DNA from 2 places in the Novosphingobium terrae genome. Region 2 is predicted to be linked to the other one. Evidence: riboswitches for the same ligand, from Rfam matches in the RefSeq annotation. Region 2 holds a riboswitch; the other holds the start of a gene.
What was found. Region 2 has a riboswitch for thiamine pyrophosphate ahead of thiC (phosphomethylpyrimidine synthase ThiC). Riboswitches for the same ligand answer to the same signal wherever they lie in the genome.

Region 1 (10,805 bases), on a different contig from region 2:
CGTCAATCAGCTGGCCTTGACTGGTTCACTGAGCGCCGGTTCCTCGACTTATGGCTCGACATTGACGCCGGGCACCGCCAGCTTCAGCAACGTGATTACGGGCGATGTGGTCTCGGGAGGTACAGTCACGGTCACGACCACCGGGAACCTGAGCAGCAGCAACCATCTCAAGGCCGGCGCCTACACCGGGATCGAGAGCCTTTCCGCCATCAGCGGCGCCGATGCCGGGAATTACAGCTTCGCAGGACTGACCGGCAATTACACCGTCAACCAACTGGCCTTGAACGGCACGTTGACGAGCGGCTCGTCGGTCTATGGCGCGGCCCTGACCCCTGGCGCTGTCAGCTTCAGCAATCTGCTCTCGGGCGATATCGTGAATGCCGGTGCTTCCACGATCACGACCGCTGGCAACACCAGCAGCAGCGGTCATCTCAAGGTCGGCACTTACACCGGCATTGTGAACCTTTCGACGATCAGCGGCGCGGATGCCGCCAACTACAGCTTTGCCGGGCTGACGGGTGACTACAGCGTCAGCCAGCTTGCGCTGGCAGGCACCTTGGGAGCCGGTTCCTCGACCTATGGCTCGGCGCTGGCGCCCGGCGCCGTCAGCTTCAGCAATCTTGTGGCGGGTGACGCTATCACCGCAAACCCGGTGGTCATTGCGACCACCGGTAACCTGAGCGGCAGTGGCAACCTCAAGGCTGGCAGCTACACCGGCATCCAGAGCGTTTCGGCCATCAGCGGAGCGGATGCTGGAAACTACAGTTTTGCCGGTTTGACGGGGAATTACACCGTCAACCAGCTGGCACTCAGCGGCACGATCACGGCTGGTTCTTCCAACTATGGCTCGGCCTTGGCGCCCGGGGCACTCAGCTTCAGCAATGTGGTCGTGGGCGATGCCGTCAATGCCGGTCCCGTGACGATCACGACCACCGGCAACACCAGCACCAGCGGCAACCTCAAGGCCGGAAGCTACACCGGCATCCAGAGCGTTTCGGCCATCAGCGGCGCTGATGCCGCCAACTATAGCTTTGCGGGGCTGAGCGGCAACTACACCGTCAACCAGCTGGCGCTGACCGGTACGATTGCGGCAGGGTCCTCGACCTATGGCTCCACGCTCATGCCCGGCACCCCGACCTTCAGCAATGCAATCGCCGGCGATATCCTGACCGGCGGCGCGATCACTGTTGCGACCTCGGGAAACACGAGCAGCAGCGGTCATCTCAAGGCCGGCAGCTACATCGGCGTCGAGAGCCTTGTCGCGATCACCGGCGCCGATGCCGCCAATTACAGCTTCGCGGGGCTGACAGGAAACTATACCGTCAATCAGCTGACGCTGAGTGGTACGCTGGGCGCCGGTTCCTCGGTCTATGGCTCGGCGCTGACGCCGGGGGCCGTCAGCTTCAGCAATCTCTTGACCGGCGACGTGGTCACCGCCGGCGGCGTAACCATCGCCACCACCGGCAACACCAGCGGCAGCGGCAACCTCAGAGCGGGCAATTACACCGGTATCCAGAGCGTCTCCACCATTACAGGGGCTGACGCAGCGAACTACAGCTTTGCCGGTTTGACGGGCAATTACACTGTCAACCAGCTCGCCCTGAGCGGTACGCTGGGGGCGGGCTCCTCCACCTATGGTTCGGCGCTGGCGCCGGGCGCCGTCAGCTTCGCCAATCTGGTCTCTGGGGATGCTGTCACGGCAGGCCCGGTGACCATCGCGACCGCTGGCAACACCAGCACCAGCGGCAACCTCAAGGCTGGCAGCTACACAGGCATCCAGAGCGTTTCCGCGATCACGGGGGCGGACGCAGGCAACTACAGCTTTACTGGTCTGACGGCCAATTATGCCGTGAGCCAGTTGGTGCTGAGTGGCGCGATCACGCCCGGCACTTCCACCTATGGCTCAGCCCTGGCTCCCGGTGTGGCGAGCTTCAGCAACGTCGTCGCTGGAGATCAGGTGACCCCAGGCAGCGTCGCTCTGACCACCACCGGAAACACCAGCAGCAGCGGAAACCTCAAGGCTGGCAGCTACACCGGTATCCAGAGTGTCTCTGCCATCAGCGGCGCCGATGCCGCCAATTACAGCTTCGCAGGGATGACGGGTGATTATGCAGTCAACCAGCTTGCGCTGAGCGGTACGATTGCCGCCGGTTCCTCGACCTATGGAGCGGCGCTCGCGCCTGGCGCGGCGAGCTTCGGTAATCTGGTGGCGGGGGATCTCGTCACCACCGGGCCTGTCTCCATCGTCACGGCAGGCAAAACCAGCAGCAGCGGTCATCTCAATGCAGGCAGCTATAGCGGCATCCAGACCCTCTCCACGATCAGCGGGACGGATGCGGCCAATTACAGCTTCGCGGGCCTCACCGGGAACTACACGGTCAGCCGTGCCGCGCTGAACATCGCGGCCAACGGCGGGCAGTCGAGTGTCTATGGTTCGGTCATACCGGCGCTGCTGTACACGCAGTCCGGGCTTGTCAGCGGGGACAGCCTCGGCGGGGCATTGACCACCGGCGCCGCTCAAGGCTCGAATGTCGGCACTTATGCCATCAATCAGGGCAGTCTCTCGGCGGGCAGCAACTATACCGTCACCTATACGGGGGCAAATTTTGCGATTACCCCGGCGACGCTGACGTATGTCGCCGATCCGGTCAGCCGCTTTGCCAACACCGCCAATCCGGTCTTTTCTGGGAGTGTGACGGGCTTCCTGCTCAAGGATACGGTGGCCACCGCCACCACAGGTTCGCTGAGCTTTACCAGCACAGCCACGGCGCAATCGGCGCCCGGCCTCTACGGCATCGTCGGTTCTGGTCTCAGTGCTGGCAATTATGTGTTCGTGCAGGCGCCCGCCAACGCCGTCGCGCTGACGATCAATCCGGCGGCGACAGAGGCGGCTTCACGCACGGTCAGCCAGGATACCATTGCCAACAACAACCAGAGCAGCGTGGGCGACATTCGCGCGGCCTCTTCGAACAATGATGTCGATCCGGCAGAGATCATTGATCGCACCGGCCCATCCGATCCGAGCAAAGCGGGAAATCCGCCTCAGGGGCCTTGCGTATCCTACGGCGCGGGCAAGCCTAAAGTATGCATCTCGCATTGAGCTGGCTTGTGGCGGTGTCGCCGTTGTTGGAGGCACCGCTGGCTTTTCACCGTACCCAGCCTGGGATTGCTGGCGTAGTTCCCAACACATAATCATCCCGACGGCGATCAAATCCGTTATTAGGGCTGCTTAATGCCGGGCAGAGCTGCCTTCGAATCATCAGCCCCGTTGGCCTCGTAATTTTTGGTTATCTCCAGGCTTTATAAATTGGAGGCGGCCTTCAGAGACATTCATGCTTCCGGAGCAGGGTGGACAGTCATGATCTATGAGAAAAGGAATATAGACGGCATTGTCGTGTATCATCGCGGTGGAGATGGCGACCCGATCGTCCTTTTGCCCGGTGTCATGGCCGATGCGGAAAGCTGGATCCCCGTAGCGGACGCAATCGACGCACCCAATCCGTTGTTGATCGTCAACCGCAGAGGTCGTGCCCCGAGCCGAGAAATGGGCGCCGACTACGCTGTAGAATGCGAGATTGCCGATATTTCCAGCGTTGTCCGTTCGCAGCCGGGCTCTGTTCATCTGGCCGGCTGGAGCTATGGTGGGCTGATAGCACTTGAAGGCGCTGTCACAGGTTTAGATCTTGCATCTGTCATAGCCTATGATCCGATCTCACGCCCCTTCGCGCCCGAGACGATCACTCCAGTGCGTGATGCGCTCGCGCATCAAGATTTTGATCGGGTCGTGGAGATCGTCAACCGGGATGTATCCGGCTTCTCCCAAGACTATGTCGACGCCTTGCGAATGACCCCGGCTTGGCCGCAACTTTGTCGCCTCGCAGCGTCCCTGGGAGATGAACTGGCAGCGATCGAGCAGTTCGAGCCACATTACGAAAGCTATGCGCAGCTCGAGATCCCTGTGACGCTAATCGTTGGCGAACATAGCCTGCGGCAGGCGCCCTATGGCTCCGCATTCGAACGCTTCGCGCGAGCAATACCAAAGGCGCTCATAACGCAACTGGTTGATCAGGGACATCTGGCTCATGTTTCCGCTCCTACCTTGCTGGGGCGAATGATCGCCTTGGCGGTTAGCGAGGCGGACCCACATGCTCGATAGTCGGTCGAGACTTTAGCGGCCAGGGGCCTCTCGTACCACGCTCTCCCGCCGTATACCGATCGGGGCAATTGGCTCGACGTCGGACTCTGCTTGGGAGAAACACCAGACAAGAGCACTTGCCAGGAGGCCGCGCAGCGCATCCTACAGAGACTGGGAGGTGCCGACACTCTTTGCTTGCCAAGCCGCCGGTCGAGCAAAGCGTCGACTGCTACATTTCTGCGCCCACCAGCGCGAAACTTCGGATCAAACAGGCGGCGGCCTCCCCCGCACTGTCGAGATAGCTCGGATCGCGATGGAGCAGGACGACCGCGAAGGCACCGTCCAGCAGCAACATGATATGGCGCGCCAAGGCCTCAGCCTCCTGCCCGTTCCGTCCCTCCTGAAACACGCCTGCCAGCCACGCCTCGACACGCTTCTTATGTCGGCGCGCCGCGACGACCGCCGGATGCCCGGGCTGATCGACCAGTTCGACCGATGTTCGCAGGAAGCCGCAGCCCCTCCAGGCCGGATGGCGCGCTGCCTTCGCAAGATGGCGGAAAATGCTTTCGACGCGGGCGGCAGCATCCCCTTCCCCCTCGGCGAACCAACACTGGAACAGGGCCAGATTGGGCTCGTCGCGCGCCGCCAGATAGGCGGCGATCAGATCGTCCTTGCTGCGGAAATGGTAATAGACGGTGCGCTTGGTCAAGCCTGCATGCTCAGCGATGGCGTCCAGGCTGGTGGCGCGGATGCCGGCTCCCTGAAACAGTCGAGCAGCGGCCTTGAGGATGCGTTCGCGCGCCGGGGGAAGCTGTCTAGCCATGGCCATGTATACCGTATAGTGAATATACTCGAGGCAGGCACCTGCCTTATCCTCGTGCTCATGGCAAGCGTGGTCGCCCCCCCCTCCGCCCCTCATGGTGAAACCGTGTCGTTCCGCTGCGCCGATGACGTTACGCTCCATGGCCATGTCTGGGCGGCGCCGCCCGGCGCCAGCCACGGGAGCGTGATCGTTAACGCCGCGACCGGGGTGGTGGCGCGCTATTATCACCGATACGCACGCTTTCTGGCGACGCATGGGTTCGACGTGCTGACCTATGATTACCGTGGAATTGGTGCCTCCCGTCCGGCCAGCCTGCGGGGATGCCACTACCAGTGGCGCGATTGGGGCGAGCAGGATTTCGCGGCCGTACTGCGCTTCATGCAGGAGCGCAGCCCCAAGTCCTCTCTGGCGGTCGTGGGCCACAGCTTTGGCGGTTTTCTGCCGGGTCTGGCCCGTGGCGCCGGGCGGATCGACCGGATGCTGACCGTCGGCGCCCAATATGCCTGGTGGGGCGATTACGCCCTGAGGGCCCGCGCGCGACTGCTGCTGAAATGGCATGTAGCGATGCCGTTGCTGACGGCGCTCTTCGGCTATTTTCCCGGTCGGCGCCTTGGTTGGCTGGAAGACCTGCCGGCAGGCGTTGCCCATGAGTGGAGCTTCCGCCACCAAAGGTTTGAACGGAACCATCCGGTCGGCGAACGGCAAGACGTGTGCGATCGTATCGCCCAGGTGACCGCGCCGATCCTGGCAGTTGCTGTTGCGGATGACGACATCGGCACAGTCGCGGCCCTGCGGCGCACGCTGGACTATTATCGCCGCGCCCCGCGGACATTGGTCTGCCTGAGGCCTCAGGACTACGACCTGACCGCCCTCGGCCATTTCGCCCTGTTCCATGATCGCCATGCACCGGACTTCTGGACGGACACGCTGCGCTGGCTGAGAGACGGGCAGAACCCCTGGGCGTCCCGGATCGTGGAGGTCCGATAAGGGGAACCCTTTCCGCCATTGACGCAATGGAGTTTCGACTATGCCCTTCACCAGAATTTCGCTGCTCGCAGGCAAGCCGGCAGCCCATCTCTCCGCCATCGTCAACAGTCTGGACCGCGCCATGGTCGAGGGCTTCGAAGTGCCCGAAACCGACCAGTTTGTGGCGATCCATCAGCATCAGCCGGGCGAGCTGATCTTTGACCGCCACTATGGTGGCGGACCGCGCTCGGATGATTTCGTGCTTTTCCATATCACGACGGGCCGGGTCCGGGCGCAGGCCGTGCAGCAGGATTTCTACCGGCGATTGGTGGCGGGACTAGCGGCCAACCCCGGCATTCGGCCCGAGGACGTGATGATCGTCATCGTGAATTCCACCTTCGACCACTTTTCCTTCGCCTCGGGCATCGCGGCGTCGACGATAGCTGCAGGACAACCTCGATGAAGCCGATGGACAGTCTGCTTTAAGAGACTAAGCTGGCAGAACACCGAGGGGAGCTTCGACAAGAAGCTGAGATACCGTTGGCCCAGGCAGCGCGGTGACCCTTTGAACCTGATCCAGATCACACTGGCGAAGGGACGGGTCTGTATCACCTCGCGCTGGCGGATTGCGCCATCGCCATGTCGGCCAGACAATCCTTTCCTCGCGGCAGATCGATACCATGCGTCGGCTGCGCAAGACTGGCAGCCCTTGTCGTTGAGGAGCGCTATTCATGATCGCGAACGTTCTCACCATCGCCGGAACCGATCCGACCGGAGGCGCCGGCATTCAGGCCGACATCAAGACTTTCTCTGCCCTGGGCGCCTATGCGATGTCCGCAATCACCGCTGTGGTCGCGCAAAACACGCAGGGTGTACGTTCTTTCGTGGCTCTCGAACCTCAATTCGTCGCCGCTCAGATCGATGCGGTCTTTGAAGATGTCCGTGTCGATGCCGTCAAGATCGGCATGGTGGCCACGGCAGAGATCGCCGCAATCATCGCGGATCGCCTCCGCCATCATGGCGCGCGCAACATCGTGCTGGACCCCGTGATGGTCGCCAAAAGCGGCGATCATCTGTTGCTTCCCGACGCCGTGGCGGCGATTGCGGCAAGCTTGGTTCCTATATCCACGGTCATCACCCCCAATCTGCCCGAAGCGGGGGTCTTGCTGGGTTTCGAAGGGGAATGGACACGGGAGGAGATGCGCAGAAGGATCGCCGATCTCCGCATGCTGGGCCCACAGTGGGTGCTGCTTAAGGGCGGCCATCTGCGGGACGGGGGCGATAGCACCGATTTGTTGCTTGGCAGCGGCGACATGATCAAGCTTTCCGCAAGGCGCATCGTGACCGTTAACGACCATGGTACCGGCTGTACCTTGTCGGCCGCGATCGCGGCGCTGTTGCCGTCGCTTGGGGTGGAAGAAAGCGTCCGCCGCGCCAAGACATTCATGCACAATGCGCTGGCAAACGGCGGAAAGCTCGATGTAGGAAAGGGACATGGGCCGCTCCATCACTTTCATGCGTATTGGTGAAAGTTCGATTGGGAGCGCACGCCCCCAGCCTCTGCACTAGGTCCGCACAGGGTTGCCGCGATCGATGGATCGAAGGCGCGAGCTCGAGATGCACGCGTAAAGTTCCTGCCGGTGCGCTGCCCGCTGTCAGATGAGCCGATCGATCAACAGGCCATGACCGCCCGCCACCTTCGCGCTGGAGACAGAGTGGCTCGATACAAAGGCAGGAGCAATGATGCCTGCCTCAAACCAGGGATCGGGGTTGACCTGAGCCCCATACAACACATGGCCGTTGGCCAACCGGGTTACGACACTGCCGTCCTGCAGGGCATCAAGTTGCCTCTTGGCGTCGATCATTCCGGAAAGCGAATCCGTCCGCGCCTGCGCGAGGTCGATGCCCTGCCCCTGCCCGTCCGTATAGGTCGCATCGCTCAGCCAGCCCGTCTGCCCCGCCTTGTTCACCACGCCCTGCATCATCGCGAGGAAATGGACCGAACCATCGATTTTAGCCGCTGTCGCTGCGGTGTCGTCGACTGCGGTTTCTGCATTGACACCTAAAAGGTGCCCCAGATCCGCATTGAACATTCCAACGGCTCCGACAAGACCGGTGTCGGAATTGAGACGCTGCTCAAGCCACTGGCGATCGGTATCGCCCAGACCGCTTGCCTCGACCTTGAGCTTGCCATCGTCGGAGGTGAAATCGAAATGCGCGTCAGCAAGATCGGGGCGATCGGCTATAATCGCCTGGAAGGCGGCTCCTATGGCGTTGGCCAGCGCCTTCGTGTCCTGGCTCAACGCAGCTTGTGCTTGCCATTGACGGTACATGTCTGACGTCGTGATGTCGGGAGGTTGCGCGACAGAGATCTGGAGTGCGCTTGCGTCCGCCCAGCCACGATTCCCATCTGGCCCCGCATTCTCAACGCCTTTTACCGTCAAACTGGGGGAAAGCGTCGGGATCGAAATTGGCGATGCTGGAGTGAGGCTCGTCATGCTGTGCCTTTCTCTGGAGATTAAACGGCAGAATTTCATGTTTTCGATGACATTCCAGAATCAGTGAAACCCTTCAGGCATAGACATCCGTATAGAGTTCGCTCAGATCCGGCTCCGGGCTGATCGTGGCGAACTGGGCCGCCTTGATCGCCACCTCTTTCATGCGCCGGTCGATCTCCTTCAACTCATCGGCAGGCAGTTTCCAATCGTTGAGCAGGCGGCCCATGACGCGATCAATGGGATCGTTCTGCATCTTCATCTGCTGAACTTCTTCGCGCGAGCGATATTTGGCAGGGTCGGACATGGAATGGCCGCGATAGCGGTAGGTCAACATCTCCAGAATATAGGGGCCCTCTCCCGCCCTTGCCCGGTCCACCGCGCGCTGCCCTGCCTCACGCACGGCGCGCACGTCCATCGCATCGACCTGCTCGCCGGGAATGTTAAAGGAAGCGCCACGCTTCGAAAGATCGATGGTAGCTGAGGCTCGCTCGATGCTGGTGCCCATGCCATAGCGGTTGTTCTCGATCACATAGACAACCGGCAGGTTCCAGATCTTGGCCATGTTGAAACTCTCGTAGACCTGTCCCTGATTCGAGGCACCATCCCCGAAATAGGTCAGGCAGACACGATCGTTTTCCTTGTATTTGTTGGCAAAGGCCAGCCCCGTGCCGATCGAAACCTGCGCGCCAACAATGCCATGGCCGCCATAGAAGCCCAGTTCCGGGCTGAACATATGCATCGATCCGCCCTTACCCCGCGAGATGCCGGAAGCACGGCCAGTCAACTCTGCCATCACGATGTCAGGATCGACACCCAAGGCCAGCATATGACCGTGATCACGGTAGCCCGTGATGACCTGGTCTCCCTCCTCGATCGCCATCTGCATGCCCACGACGACGGCCTCCTGCCCGATATACAAGTGGCAGAACCCCGCGATCAGCCCCTCGCCGTACAATTGACCGGCGCGCTCCTCGAAACGGCGGATCAACACCATCTGTTCATAGGCGCGCAGATCCTCTTCTCTGGTGAAGGTTGAAGGGGCGGCTTTGGTCGTCTGCGATTTCATAGGCTTGCCTTTGTCCATCTCGCCGTCACCGGCTCGTGAGTTTGAGGCCGATCATCCCAACGAGGGTGATGGCGATCCATGCAAGGCGTGCAGTATCGACCGCCTCGCCGAAGAACAAAATGCCCGCCACCACCGAACCGATGGCACCGATCCCGGTCCAGACGGCATAGGCCATGCCAAGGGGCAGAAGCTGCAGGGCCCTCCCGAGAGCAAAGATAAACAGTCCTAGCAGGACGAACGAGGTGAGGCTCCACCCCACCCTGCTGTAACCGGCGGCCTGTTTGACGCTCACAGCCCAGGCGACATCGAGGAAGCCGGACAGGATCAGCAAACCCCATGCGCCCGCCTGACTCATCGCCGAAGTCCATCACACGGAGTGAACCCAACACCATGCTCTATGCGTCTCTTTCTGTTCATGAGGCGAACATAACCCTTTGACCCATTGACGAGATTTGGCATTTCGAAAGTGCCATTTGTCCTTCCGCAAAGGCTCATCCAGCCTTTTGCCTTGCCCTGGGGGATTGCACGGGCCAACCAGCAACCGAGTTCACTCAGATGGAACGTCATCATGGACTGGAATGATTTTCGCCTGATCCTGGCGATCGGGCGGCAGGGCTCCCTGAAGGGAGCGGCCAAGGCGCTGGGGCACGACCACTCGACGATCTTTCGTTGGCTCAATGCGCTGGAGGGGCGCTATCAGGTCCAACTGTTTGACCGCAATGCGGGCTCCTACACACCGACCGAAGCGGGGCAACGGATGATCCAGGCGGCCGAGCGCATGGAGCGTGAGGCCCTGTCGGTTGACCGCGACATCTCGGGTCTGGATGCAAGGCTGACCGGCCATCTGCGCATCACCTGCTCGGAAAGTCTTGCCTATCGGCTGCTCAACGATCTGCTGGCCGGTTTTCGTGCCCAATATGATGGCATTACGCTCGAACTGCTGGTCGACAATCGACAGCTCGACCTGCTGCGCCGGGAGGCGGATATCGCGATCCGCGCGACAAGGCCCACAGAGGGCGAGCTGTTCGGGCGCCAGATCGCGGAAACCGCCTGGGCGATCTATGCCACGCCCGCCTATCTGACTGAGCGGCCGCCCGTCGATACCGCTCCCTATGCCGGGCACAGCTTCATCGGTTGGCACATGGAAGCCGCAGCGGCCGCAGCCCAATGGCTGACCGATACGGTCTCTGACGATCAGATTATCTATCGCTCAAGCAGCTTGATCAACCAGATGATGGCGGTGAAGGCGGGCATCGGCATGGCGCTGCTGCCCTGCTATCTGGGCGATCAGGAGACGGATCTGATGCGCGTATCGGG
Region 2 (10,805 bases):
TGGGCCTTGTCCTCGCTCTGGGTGAGGTTGAAGGCCTGACAGATCAGCACCGGATCATGCGCCAGACCCTGCTCGATCAGTTGGGCCAGCACGGGATCGCCCGCGCCTTTCCACCAGGGCAGGGCGTCGTCGGGCGTGGAGGGCGCGGTTTCGGAAACCAGGCGCAGCGGCGGGGAATCGGTGTGGCCGCTCATGCAACCGGCACAGGCAAAGGCCAGTGTGAGCACCAGGTTCCGCACAGCAAGGCGCGACCGATCCATGGGGGGGAAGGCTGTCGTCACAGGGCCTCTGCTAGCAAAAAAACGCGGCAAGGCAATCGCATCGCGTCATATTGATACAGATGCGGGGCCGGTGACGGCCATGGATGCGGGCTTTTGCGCTTTGGTGCGATGCGGCAGGGAAGGCCTCGGGCCCGTGCTGGAGGAGGACAAGTTCAGAACGGGCAGCGACATCAACGTCCTTTCCGCTGCCTTTCGGGGAGCAGCTTAATGCAGCGTGGGTCGCGGCTGCCGGCTGCGAAACAGGGCATAGAGCACCCGCACCGCCGCCAAGGCGACCAGCACACCCAGCGTATCGGCGGCCCAATCCCGCCAGTCGCAATCGCGATGCAGGCCGGGGGAACCTTGAACCACCTCGATCATAGCGCCCAGAAACGACAATCGTTCCAACACCAGCCACTCCGCCATGCGCGGAAAGCCGAAACGGGCGGCAAAGGTCAGCGAGCCAAAGGCCAGAAAATGCTCGATCTTGTCGCCAAAGGGCAGATTGTCGAGCGCGACATGGGGCGGTGACGGCATCAGCGTCAGATACAGCACCGTGGCCAGCAGCAGAAGGAACACGCCACGCGAGGGTTTGTCGATCGTCATGAAACACCGGCAGGAGGGGCTGATTGGCGCCTGATGGACGAATTCCCCTCTGCCGCCAAGCGCTTCTTCGCAGGGAAAGTTTACAGGCGGAAGGCAAAAGGGGTTTGGTGCCACGATGCAAAAAGGGCGGCATTCGCATGCCGCCCTCTCTGTTTGTGTCGCTCAGCGGCGCCAGCCGCCATGCGGGCCGCCGCGCCAGCCCGGACCACCACGCCAGCCGCCATGGCGGGGACCCCACCAGGTGCGGTAATAGAAGTCGTGATAGGGATAGGGGCGATAGACCCAGCTGTTGTCGATAAAGACCCAGGGGCGATACCAGTCCGGCGCGGCATAGTAGTAGCCTGCGGGCTGATAACCCCATTCCGGAGCACCGCCGCGCGTCACATAGCCGGGAGGGCAACCGGGGCTGGTGGCGCCGCCGCTGGAGCTGGCCACTGCCGCGCCGCCGACCGCGCCGACCGCCGCGCCGGCAAAGACGCCCGCACCGCGATCGTGACGACCGCCAAGCGCGCCGCCGATGATGGCGCCCAGAATGCCGCCGACCGCCGCGCCGCCCGCGACATTGCCATGCGACTTGACGCAATTGTCACGCGCCCAGTTCTCGGCATTCTGCGCATAGCGCTGATCGGCCATCTGCTGCGCGGCCAGATCGCTGGGCGCGGCATAGCCGGGAGGCGGCGGGGGCGGACGGGTGCCGTCATAGCCGCCGGGGGCCACGGGCTCGGGCGGCGGGTTCTGATACTGGCCGCCCTGATTGGGATAACCCTGGTTCGGATACTGGCCCTGGTACTGACCTTGATATTGGCCGTTCGGGTATTGCCCATTGGGATATTGCTGGGACTGGTCGGGGTAGCCGTAGGAACCGTCCTGCGCAGAGGCAAGACCGGCTGCCAGAGGGCCTACCGCCATCGCCAGCGCACCACCGGCGAGCACGATCTTCCGCATGCTTTTCAGCTTAGCGCCTGATGAAGGGGTCATGGGACAACTCTCCAAAGCCTGTAGGGCGTAAACGGTTCTACAGGGCCAAAGTTTCTGTGCCGATATATCTAGGATCTTCATGCTGAACGCAGTCTGACCCCGATGTTATTTTGTGTTTTGCCAGCGGCGTTTGCCGCGACTGTGGGGAGGGGCGTGCCACGCCTGTTGCAGAGGGGCAAGTTAACTTGCGTGAGACAGGGAGAGAGGGTGAGGTTTGTGGATTATGCAGGCAGGATGGGTGTTTGGAAGGGCCTTGATTTGGATTTTATCCGTTATGGCGTAATATCGCAATTACGCGCACCCGAATGGTTTTATGGCGGCTGTGTGATTCGAATCTTCTTGAGCCATTTAGGTTTGCGTAATTTCGGAAAATTTCCGCAATGGTCTTTCTTCTTATGCGCTCTTTGCACGCATAGCTATGCGCGAACCATTTTTCTGCGGCGTGTTGAGCAAATTCTGCGCTGATTTCCGTCGATTGCCAAATATGTTGCATTTCTTGCAATCACCTAAACGGCAAACACAATTGAGCGCCACAGCGCATTTCCATATGCTGCAATGCAACAGATAAGGATGCTGAAGGCAATCTCACCTTCGAAGCAGGCCTTCGACACAAAGGGAAATTGCCATGTTCAAGACTGTTTTTGCCGCTGCCGCTCTCTTCGCTCTGCCCGCCGTTGCCTCGGCTGAAGCTGCTCCCAAGCAGACCTTCTCGTATGATGGCGTCGACTACGCCTACACCGTCGAGACCAAGGGCGACGTCCGCATCCTGAAGGGCACCGCCGACAAGGGTTCGGTTCCTTTCGAACTGCGCGTTGCCAAGGGCGGCGTGTCGGGCTTCATCGACAACGCTCCGGTTTCGTTCTCGCTGCGCGACGTGCAGCCGCTGAACGCCAAGCTGCTGGTTGCTGCTCGCTAAGGCGAAGCGCTTCCAACCAAGCGTTTGAAAAGGCCGGATGGGGTTTGCCTCATCCGGCCTTTTTCTTTGTGCATTAGGTTTTTTGCCTCCGGCGGGCAAAGGGCCCCAAGAGTGCGCTTGTCGCACGCGACAAGCTATGGCGCCCTTTGCAATCCCTTTCTGGTCTGCGTGGGGCTTCCGGTTTTACTGCTGCTTCGCAGCGGGGTTGAGTTCTCAGGCTTCCTGCAGGAAGGCCACGAAGCGTCCGCTCAGGCGGCCAACCACCGCTTCCTCGAACATCAGGTCTGAGCTTACCTCAATGCGCGCCATCTTCCGGCGCCGCAATGTCTTGAGGAAGGTCGGCCATCCCGCCGGATCGCGCACCGCAGAAGCGGCGCTAAACGCCCCCGTGATCGGCCGCTCATAATCCATCTGGTTGGACTGGATGACAACCTCGCAGCGCAGGCCCTCCTCCAGCAACCGCAGATGCACCAGAGACCATGCGGCAAGGATGCCCAGGGTCGAGATGCTGCCGCCAAAGGCGGTTCTCTTGTGATTGATGTTGGGTTCAAGCGGCGCGGAAAGCACCACCGAGTCCGATCCAGCCGCATCAACCGTCACCTGCATCGCTTCCGACAAGGGGATCTGGTGATGCAAATATTGCTCTAGAACAGCGATATCCATGATGCCGCCCAGCCTAGGCGCGGCCCTTGGGCAAATCAACGGAGAGACAGGGCGCAACGATCGGGTGCCACTGCCGCTTCGCCAGAAGACATCATGGGAGCGCGAGGGCCGGAGCCTTTCTCTTGAGAAAGGCGACCAACGAAAGACTCCACCCTCGCACCTGCCTTTCTAGCTTACTCCGCAGCCGGAATGTAAAGATCCCCGCCGTCGCGATACAAAGCGGACATCTCCTCCATCCCCTTTTCGGCCTCCTCGGCGGCGATGAATGCCCCCGGCTCCTGATTCTGCTTGGCGGCGAAATCGCGCACCTCCTGCGTGATCTTCATCGAGCAGAACTTCGGCCCACACATGGAGCAGAAATGCGCCGTCTTGGCGCCTTCCGCAGGCAGAGTCTGATCGTGATAGGCCTCGGCAGTGTCCGGGTCCAAGGACAGGTTGAACTGATCGCGCCAGCGGAACTCGAATCGCGCGCGCGAAAGCGCATCGTCACGCAGTTTCGCCGCAGGGTGCCCCTTGGCCAGATCGGCGGCATGGGCGGCCAGCTTGTAGGTCACCACGCCGACCTTCACGTCATCGCGATCCGGCAGGCCGAGGTGCTCCTTGGGCGTAACATAGCAGAGCATCGCCGTACCAAACCAGCCGATCATCGCCGCGCCGATGCCGCTGGTGATGTGATCATAGCCCGGCGCGATATCGGTCACGAGCGGCCCGAGCGTGTAGAACGGGGCTTCGCCGCAGGCTTCCAGCTGCTTGTCCATGTTCTGCTTGATCTTGTGCATCGGCACATGGCCGGGCCCCTCGATCATCACCTGCACGTCCTGCGCCCAGGCGCGCTTGGTCAGCTCGCCAAGGGTGTAGAGTTCGGCGAATTGCGCCTCGTCATTGGCGTCGGCGATGGAGCCAGGGCGCAAGCCATCACCCAGCGAATAGGCGATGTCATAGGCCTTCATGATCTCGGTGATTTCGTCGAAGCGCTCGTAAAGGAAGGATTCCTTGTGATGCGCCAGACACCATTTCGCCATGATCGAGCCGCCACGAGAAACAATTCCGGTGACTCGCTTGGCCGTCAGCGGGATAAAGGGCAGGCGCACGCCCGCATGGATGGTGAAGTAATCGACGCCCTGCTCGGCCTGTTCGATCAGCGTGTCGCGGAAGATCTCCCAGTTGAGGTCCTCGGCGATGCCGCCCACCTTTTCCAGCGCCTGATAGATCGGCACGGTGCCGATGGGCACGGGGCTGTTGCGGATGATCCACTCGCGCGTGTCATGGATGTTGCGCCCGGTGGAAAGATCCATAACCGTATCGGCACCATGGCGGATCGACCAGACCATCTTGTCGACCTCGCTGGCGACATCCGAGGCCACCGCCGAATTGCCGATGTTGGCGTTGATCTTGACCAGAAAATTGCGCCCGATGGCCATGGGCTCGGTTTCGGGGTGGTTGATGTTGTTGGGGATGATCGCCCGCCCGCGTGCCAGTTCTTCTCGTACAAACTCGCCGGTGACAAAGTCGGGAATGGAGGCGCCCCAATCCTGCCCGTCACGAACCAAAGCATCCTTCAGCGCCATACGCCCAAGATTCTCACGCGCCGCCACATACTCCATTTCCGGCGTGACGATGCCGCGCCGTGCGTAATGCATCTGGCTGACATTGGCGCCAGCCTTGGCGCGCAAAGGCCGGCGAACCGGATTGGGAAATGCTGGCACGCCGCCGCTGCGATCCGGGCCAAGCTGGCCGTTATCCTCCGGCTTGATGGCGCGGGCTTCGTAATCCTCCACATCGCCGCGCGCGAGAATCCAGTTGCGGCGCAGCAGGGGCAGGCCAGCCTGAATGTCGATCTGCGCTTTGGGATCGGTGTAAGGGCCGGAGGTATCATAGACCCGCACCGGCGGTTCGCCGCTGCCCGGCTCCAGCGTGATCTCACGCATCGCGACGTGAATATCCGTGCCCGGCACCGGCACATGGATCTTGCGACTGCCCCGGATAGGGCCCGTCGTCACATTGAACTGGCTCCCTTTGAGAGCCTCCATTTTCGAATCGATATCGGCCATGCGCTTTGCCTCTTCCTCAAAGAGCGTGGCGTGAGGAAAAAGGCGCCCGGAACACGGACTGATCGCACAGATCCGCCGCCGGGTACTCCCTCCCTACGCCCGCATTAACGGGGTCAGGTTCAGCGGGTCGTGGGGCGCAAAGCCCACCTCTCAGCCCATGCGGGCTCCCCGGGGAAACTGGGCGCAGGTTAGAAGCGTGGAGGGGGATTGTCCAGAAGGGGGAAAGAGAAGATGCGAGGGCCATCGCCCTCGCGCTCCCGTTAATGTCTACGTGGGCGCCACGGGTTCAGCCAAAGGGCAACGACGCCGCGCCGCAGGCTTTAAAATCACCAGCGCAGCGTATGCCTTATAAAACTGCCTGCGGCGCTTTGCGTGGCGCAGGTGGAGAGCCGTGGCGTAAGGATCGGGCGCCACCACCCCATCGTCGGAAGACGGAATGGGAGCGCGAGGGCCCGGAGCATGTCTTTTGAGACATGCGACCAACAAGGACTTCCCCCTCGCATCTTCCTTCTTCCCCCTTACAATCCCTTCCGGCCAAACCCCCCCGGCCGCCGCAAAGGCGCCGCAGCACTCACCGCCGGGCGTGAGGGATAGGGCCGCGCCTCCCCGAACTCCAGCCACAGCGCGGGAATCGGCTTCCCTCCGGCATAGGGCCGCTCCGCGCGGCTGGTGCCGTGGAGAATGCGCACAGGGCTGCTGCCCAGCGTATCGCCATGGCGGGGCACGATTTCCTGAATCAGCAGCTGGCGCAACACCTTGCCCAGCTTCTCGCCGAGAGTCTCGGCGTCGCCGGGCGCGTTCCAGGCCTCCACCTCATGGTCGAGAAAGGGCATCAGCCCGGTGGTGGAGAGCGAAACCGCCCCCGGCGTGGTGGTATGGATGGCCGTGGAAATGAACAGCTGCACAGGCACTTCATCGGCTTCCAGAGTCTCGGCCAGATTCGGCAGATACTGCGGCGGGAACAGCTTGGCATGAGCAGGATTGGCCAGAGCAGCCAGCCGCCCGGCGCTGTGCAGATCCTGCCCCAGCAGCAGCAGCGCGGCGGCCATCGCACGGGCGACCTGAGCGGTATCGTGAGGCCCGGCAGCGCCGGTTTCCAGATCGCAGGTGAGCGTAAGGCAGGCGGTGTGCCAGCGCAGGGCGGCGGTGTCTGGCGGCTGGCCGGGCCAGTCGCTGTGGCCCTGGGCCAGTTGCAGCCATTCGGCGGGCAGGGGCGCCTTGTGCAGGGTGATGCCGATGCGGCCCGGGCGGCCGGTCAGCAGAGCGGCACTGTCATCGCGCGGGTCGATGCTCCAGTCGCCGTCCGGGTCGAGCGCGTCGAGATGCTGTACCAGCAGTGCCCAGCCGGGAGGCGGGGGTGGGGTGTTGCGCCCGTCGCTGCCCGGCGCGATCAGCAGGGCCAGGGTCGGCAGGCGATCGGTGCGGGGGACTTCGGTGTGGAAGGCCGGGGCCACGGCGCGGCGCGTGGCGGGGCTGGGGCGGTGCGGGTCCGTGCCCGCGCGTTGCAGCGGCTCCCCGGCGGCGACGCGGCGCAGCACCTCTTCCATGCCGGCGGCGGCCATCCAGCCGGAGCCTTCACTCAGGCGGCACCACAAGCCGCCGCCCTCGTGGCCCATCAGCGCGTCGGCGATCAGCGCGGTGACCTGATCGGCCTCGGCAGGGTCGTCAGTGGTGGGGGGCGAGAGGGTGACATGGCCGCAATGGGGCGGGGCGGTGTCGCCCGCATAGGGCATCTCGATGCAGCGCAGTTCCACGAAGAGGGGGGCGCCCTCGCCGCGTCCACAGATCAGGTGATGGCCGCGCAGGGGGATGGACTGGTTGGGGGAGCCGTCATCCTCCTCGCCGCAGATCCACCGGCGCAGGGGCAGGGCCTCGGCCAGTTTCGCGCGCAGGCGACCGGCGGGCAGGACTCCGGCCTGCTGGTAAAGGATGATTGCCATGGCGCCCGCTCCTCTGGCCCAATCGACGCGGGGAGGTTTTACGGCCTCAGACTTTAAGGATTTGCTGCCAAGGGCCGAAGGGCATTGCCCGATGGCGCCGGGGGCAGCCAAAAAAATTGCCCGAAATTCCGTATGCTGGGCCCGTTGCCGGGCCCTGTGTAAATCCATACAAAGACAGGATGGGAGCGCAAACGGATCTGGTTATTCTGGGCGGCGGGCTGGCCGGTGGGCTGGCGGCGCTGGCCGTCGGCGCGCTGCGTCCGGAATGGCGCGTGACTCTGGTGGAAGCCGGGGAGCGCTGCGGCGGCAACCATGTCTGGTCCTTTTTCGACAGCGATGTGGCGGCGGCGGATCGCTGGCTGATCGATCCGCTGGTGGTGAGGCACTGGGGCGGGCACAGCACACGCTTTGCCGGGGCCGAGCGCCATCTCCCCATGGGCTACAACAGCCTGACCGGCGAAAAGCTGGATGCGGTGCTGGAGGAACGCCTGCCAAAGGGCGCGATCCTGCGCGGCTGCGCGGCTGTGGAGGTGAGCGCCAGCCATGTGACCCTGGCCGATGGGCGGCAGCTGGAAACGCAAGCGGTGCTGGATGCGCGGGGCGCTTCGGGCTTTCCGGGGCTGAAGGGCGGCTGGCAGAAATTCGTGGGCCAGATGTGGCGCACCGCTCCGCATGGTATTGAAAAGCCGATCATCATGGACGCCACCGTGGAACAGCGGGACGGCTATCGCTTTATTTATGTGCTGCCCTTTGCGCCGGACATGCTCTTTGTCGAGGACACCTATTATTCGGCTCATCCCGGGCTGGAGCGGGAGGTTCTGGCCGGGCGCATCGCGGATTATGTGGCCGGGCTGGGCCTGAAAGAGGCCGAAATTGTGCATGAGGAGCAGGGCGTGTTGCCAGTCGTGGCAGGCGGAGAGATCGAGAGCTATCTGGCCGCCACCCGCATCCCCGGCGTGGGCCGCATCGGCGTAAGGGCGGCGCTGTTCCATCCGCTGACTTCCTATTCGCTGCCCACGGCGGTGGAAACGGCGCTGGCCATCGCCCGCGCGCCCACGCTGACCGCACTGGATGCCCTGTGCGAAAGCCAGGCGCGCAGCCATTGGCGCGAGGGCGCTTTCTTCCGCCTGCTGGCCAAAATGATGTTCGGCGCCGGGCAGCCGGAGCGCTGGCATCGCGTCTTCGAACGCTTCTACCGGCTGGATGAAGGGCTGATCGCCCACTTCTACGCCGGACGCCTGACCGCCGCCGATAAGCTGCGGCTGGTCACGGGCCGCCCGCCGGTTCCGCTCGGGGCCGCCATCGCCACGCTTATGGGCGGGGGCAATCCGCTGGCGGGGCTGGATCATCCCGGCAATGTCGGGCATGATTCGCTGCAACCATCGATCGGGTCCACAACAATGTCGCCTTCTGCCGGTCCACGCGCTTCGGGAGTCTTGCCATCATGAAACGCGCCTGTGTCATCGGCGCCGGCTTTGGCGGTCTGGCTCTGGCCATCCGCCTGCAATCCGCGGGGATCGCCACCACCATCGTGGAGGCGCGCGACAAGCCGGGCGGAAGGGCCTATGTCTTCGAAAAGGACGGCTACACCTTCGATGCCGGGCCCACCGTCATCACCGATCCGGCCAGCCTTGAGGAATTGTGGACGCTTTCGGGCAACCGCATGGCTTTCGATGTCGAGCTGATGCCGGTGATGCCCTTCTATCGGCTGCAATGGCCCGATGGCGTCCATTTCGACTATTCCAACGACGAAGGCGCGCTGCGCGGCGAGATCGCCCGCGTCGCCCCCGCCGATCTGGGGGGGTATGAGGATTTCCTCGGCTATGCGGCGGATGTCTATCAGGAAGGCTATGTGAAGCTGGGCCATGTGCCCTTCCTCGATTTCGCCAGCATGGTGAAGGCCGCGCCCGCGCTTCTGAAGCATCAGGCCTGGCGCAGCGTCTATGATGTCGTCAGCTCCTATGTGGAAAGCGAGAAGCTGCGCGAGGCGCTGTCGTTCCACACGCTGCTGGTGGGCGGCAATCCCATGACCACCAGCTCGATCTATGCGCTGATCCACAAGCTGGAAAAGGATGGCGGCGTGTGGTGGGCCAGGGGCGGCACCAACAAGCTGGTCTCCGGCATGGTGGCTTTGTTCGAGCGGCTGGGCGGCACGCTGCGCCTCAACGACAAGGTCTCCTGCATCCACACCGTGGGCAACCGTGCCAGCGAGGTGGAAACCGCCAGCGGCTGGCGCGAACGCTTCGATGCCGTGGCCAGCAATGCCGATCTGATGCACACCTATCGCGATCTGCTCTGCGAGGCGCCGCGTGGCGAGCAATATGCCAAGAAACTGGCCAAGAAGCGCTGGTCGCCCAGCCTCTTCGTGGTGCATTTCGGCATGGAGGGCAAATGGCCCGGCATCCCGCATCACTCGATCCTCTTCGGGCCCCGCTACAAGGGCCTGCTTGAGGATATTTTCGACCACGGCGTGCTGCCGCGCGACTTCTCGATCTATCTCCATCACCCCACGATCAGCGATCCCTCGCTGGCGCCCGAGGGGCACAGCAGCTTCTATGCGCTGGTGCCCGTCGCCCATCTCGGCAAGCTGCCGATCGACTGGGACGCAATCGGCCCGGTGCTGGAAAAGCGCATCCTCGACGAGATCGGCCTGCGCTTCATCCCCGATATTCACGACCGTATCACGGTCAAATTCCATTATGCCCCGCCCGATTTCGAAAGCGACCTCTCCGCCTATATGGGCAGCGCTTTCAGCCTTGAGCCGATCCTGACTCAAAGCGCATGGTTCCGCGGGCACAATCGTGACGATGTCATCCCCAACCTCTATCTGGTGGGGGCGGGAACCCATCCCGGCGCGGGCATTCCGGGTGTTGTCGGCAGCGCGAAAGCGACCGCCGGCCTGATGATCGAGGATTTGAGACTTTGAAGAAGATTGCTGTCTATTGCGGTTCGGCCACCCCGTCGGACCCGCGTTATGTCGAACTGGCCTATACTGTGGGCGCCACGCTGGCGCAGCGCGGCATTGGCCTCGTCTATGGCGGCGGCAAGCTGGGCCTGATGGGCGCGGTGGCCAATGGCGCTCTGGAAAACGGCGGTGAGGTGATCGGCGTGATCCCCACGGCTCTGGCCCGCACCGAAGTCGCCAACCATGACTGCACCGAGCTGCACGTTGTGGAGGACATGCACCAGCGCAAGGCCGCCTTCACCCGCCTGTCCGACGGGTTCATCACCCTGCCCGGCGGCGTGGGCACCATGGACGAGCTGTGGGAAGCCGTCAGCTGGGCCCAGCTGGGCTATCACACCAAGCCGGTGGGGCTGCTCAACGCCTTCGGTTTCTATGACCAGCTGCTGGCCTTCAACCGCCACATGATCGAGGTGGGCTTTATCCGAC

Region 1: it holds a riboswitch for thiamine pyrophosphate, as region 2 does, so the genes downstream of both, thiD (bifunctional hydroxymethylpyrimidine kinase/phosphomethylpyrimidine kinase) here and thiC (phosphomethylpyrimidine synthase ThiC) in region 2, are expected to answer to the same signal.

The regions. Positions count from the first base shown of each region.
Region 1 covers NZ_JABVZR010000003.1:96,167-106,971, forward strand. The annotation lists gene HGK27_RS30025 (MBG domain-containing protein) at 1-3,100, shown strand, start outside; gene HGK27_RS30030 (alpha/beta fold hydrolase) at 3,359-4,156, shown strand; gene HGK27_RS30035 (TetR/AcrR family transcriptional regulator) at 4,365-4,958, opposite strand; gene HGK27_RS30040 (alpha/beta hydrolase family protein) at 5,019-5,945, shown strand; gene HGK27_RS30045 (tautomerase family protein) at 5,986-6,387, shown strand; TPP riboswitch at 6,424-6,539, shown strand; gene thiD (bifunctional hydroxymethylpyrimidine kinase/phosphomethylpyrimidine kinase) at 6,656-7,453, shown strand; gene HGK27_RS30055 (hypothetical protein) at 7,580-8,422, opposite strand; gene pdhA (pyruvate dehydrogenase (acetyl-transferring) E1 component subunit alpha) at 8,496-9,506, opposite strand; gene HGK27_RS30065 (DMT family transporter) at 9,514-9,843, opposite strand; gene HGK27_RS30070 (LysR family transcriptional regulator) at 10,057-10,805, shown strand, end outside.
Region 2 covers NZ_JABVZR010000001.1:3,884,084-3,894,888, reverse strand. The annotation lists gene HGK27_RS17370 (TolC family protein) at 1-281, opposite strand, end outside; gene HGK27_RS17365 (VanZ family protein) at 486-866, opposite strand; gene HGK27_RS17360 (hypothetical protein) at 1,029-1,811, opposite strand; gene HGK27_RS17355 (hypothetical protein) at 2,052-2,309, shown strand; gene HGK27_RS17350 (hypothetical protein) at 2,470-2,760, shown strand; gene HGK27_RS17345 (YiiD C-terminal domain-containing protein) at 2,974-3,423, opposite strand; gene thiC (phosphomethylpyrimidine synthase ThiC) at 3,597-5,474, opposite strand; TPP riboswitch at 5,548-5,655, opposite strand; gene HGK27_RS17335 (hypothetical protein) at 5,993-7,414, opposite strand; gene crtY (lycopene beta-cyclase CrtY) at 7,594-8,862, shown strand; gene HGK27_RS17325 (phytoene desaturase) at 8,859-10,340, shown strand; gene HGK27_RS17320 (LOG family protein) at 10,337-10,805, shown strand, end outside.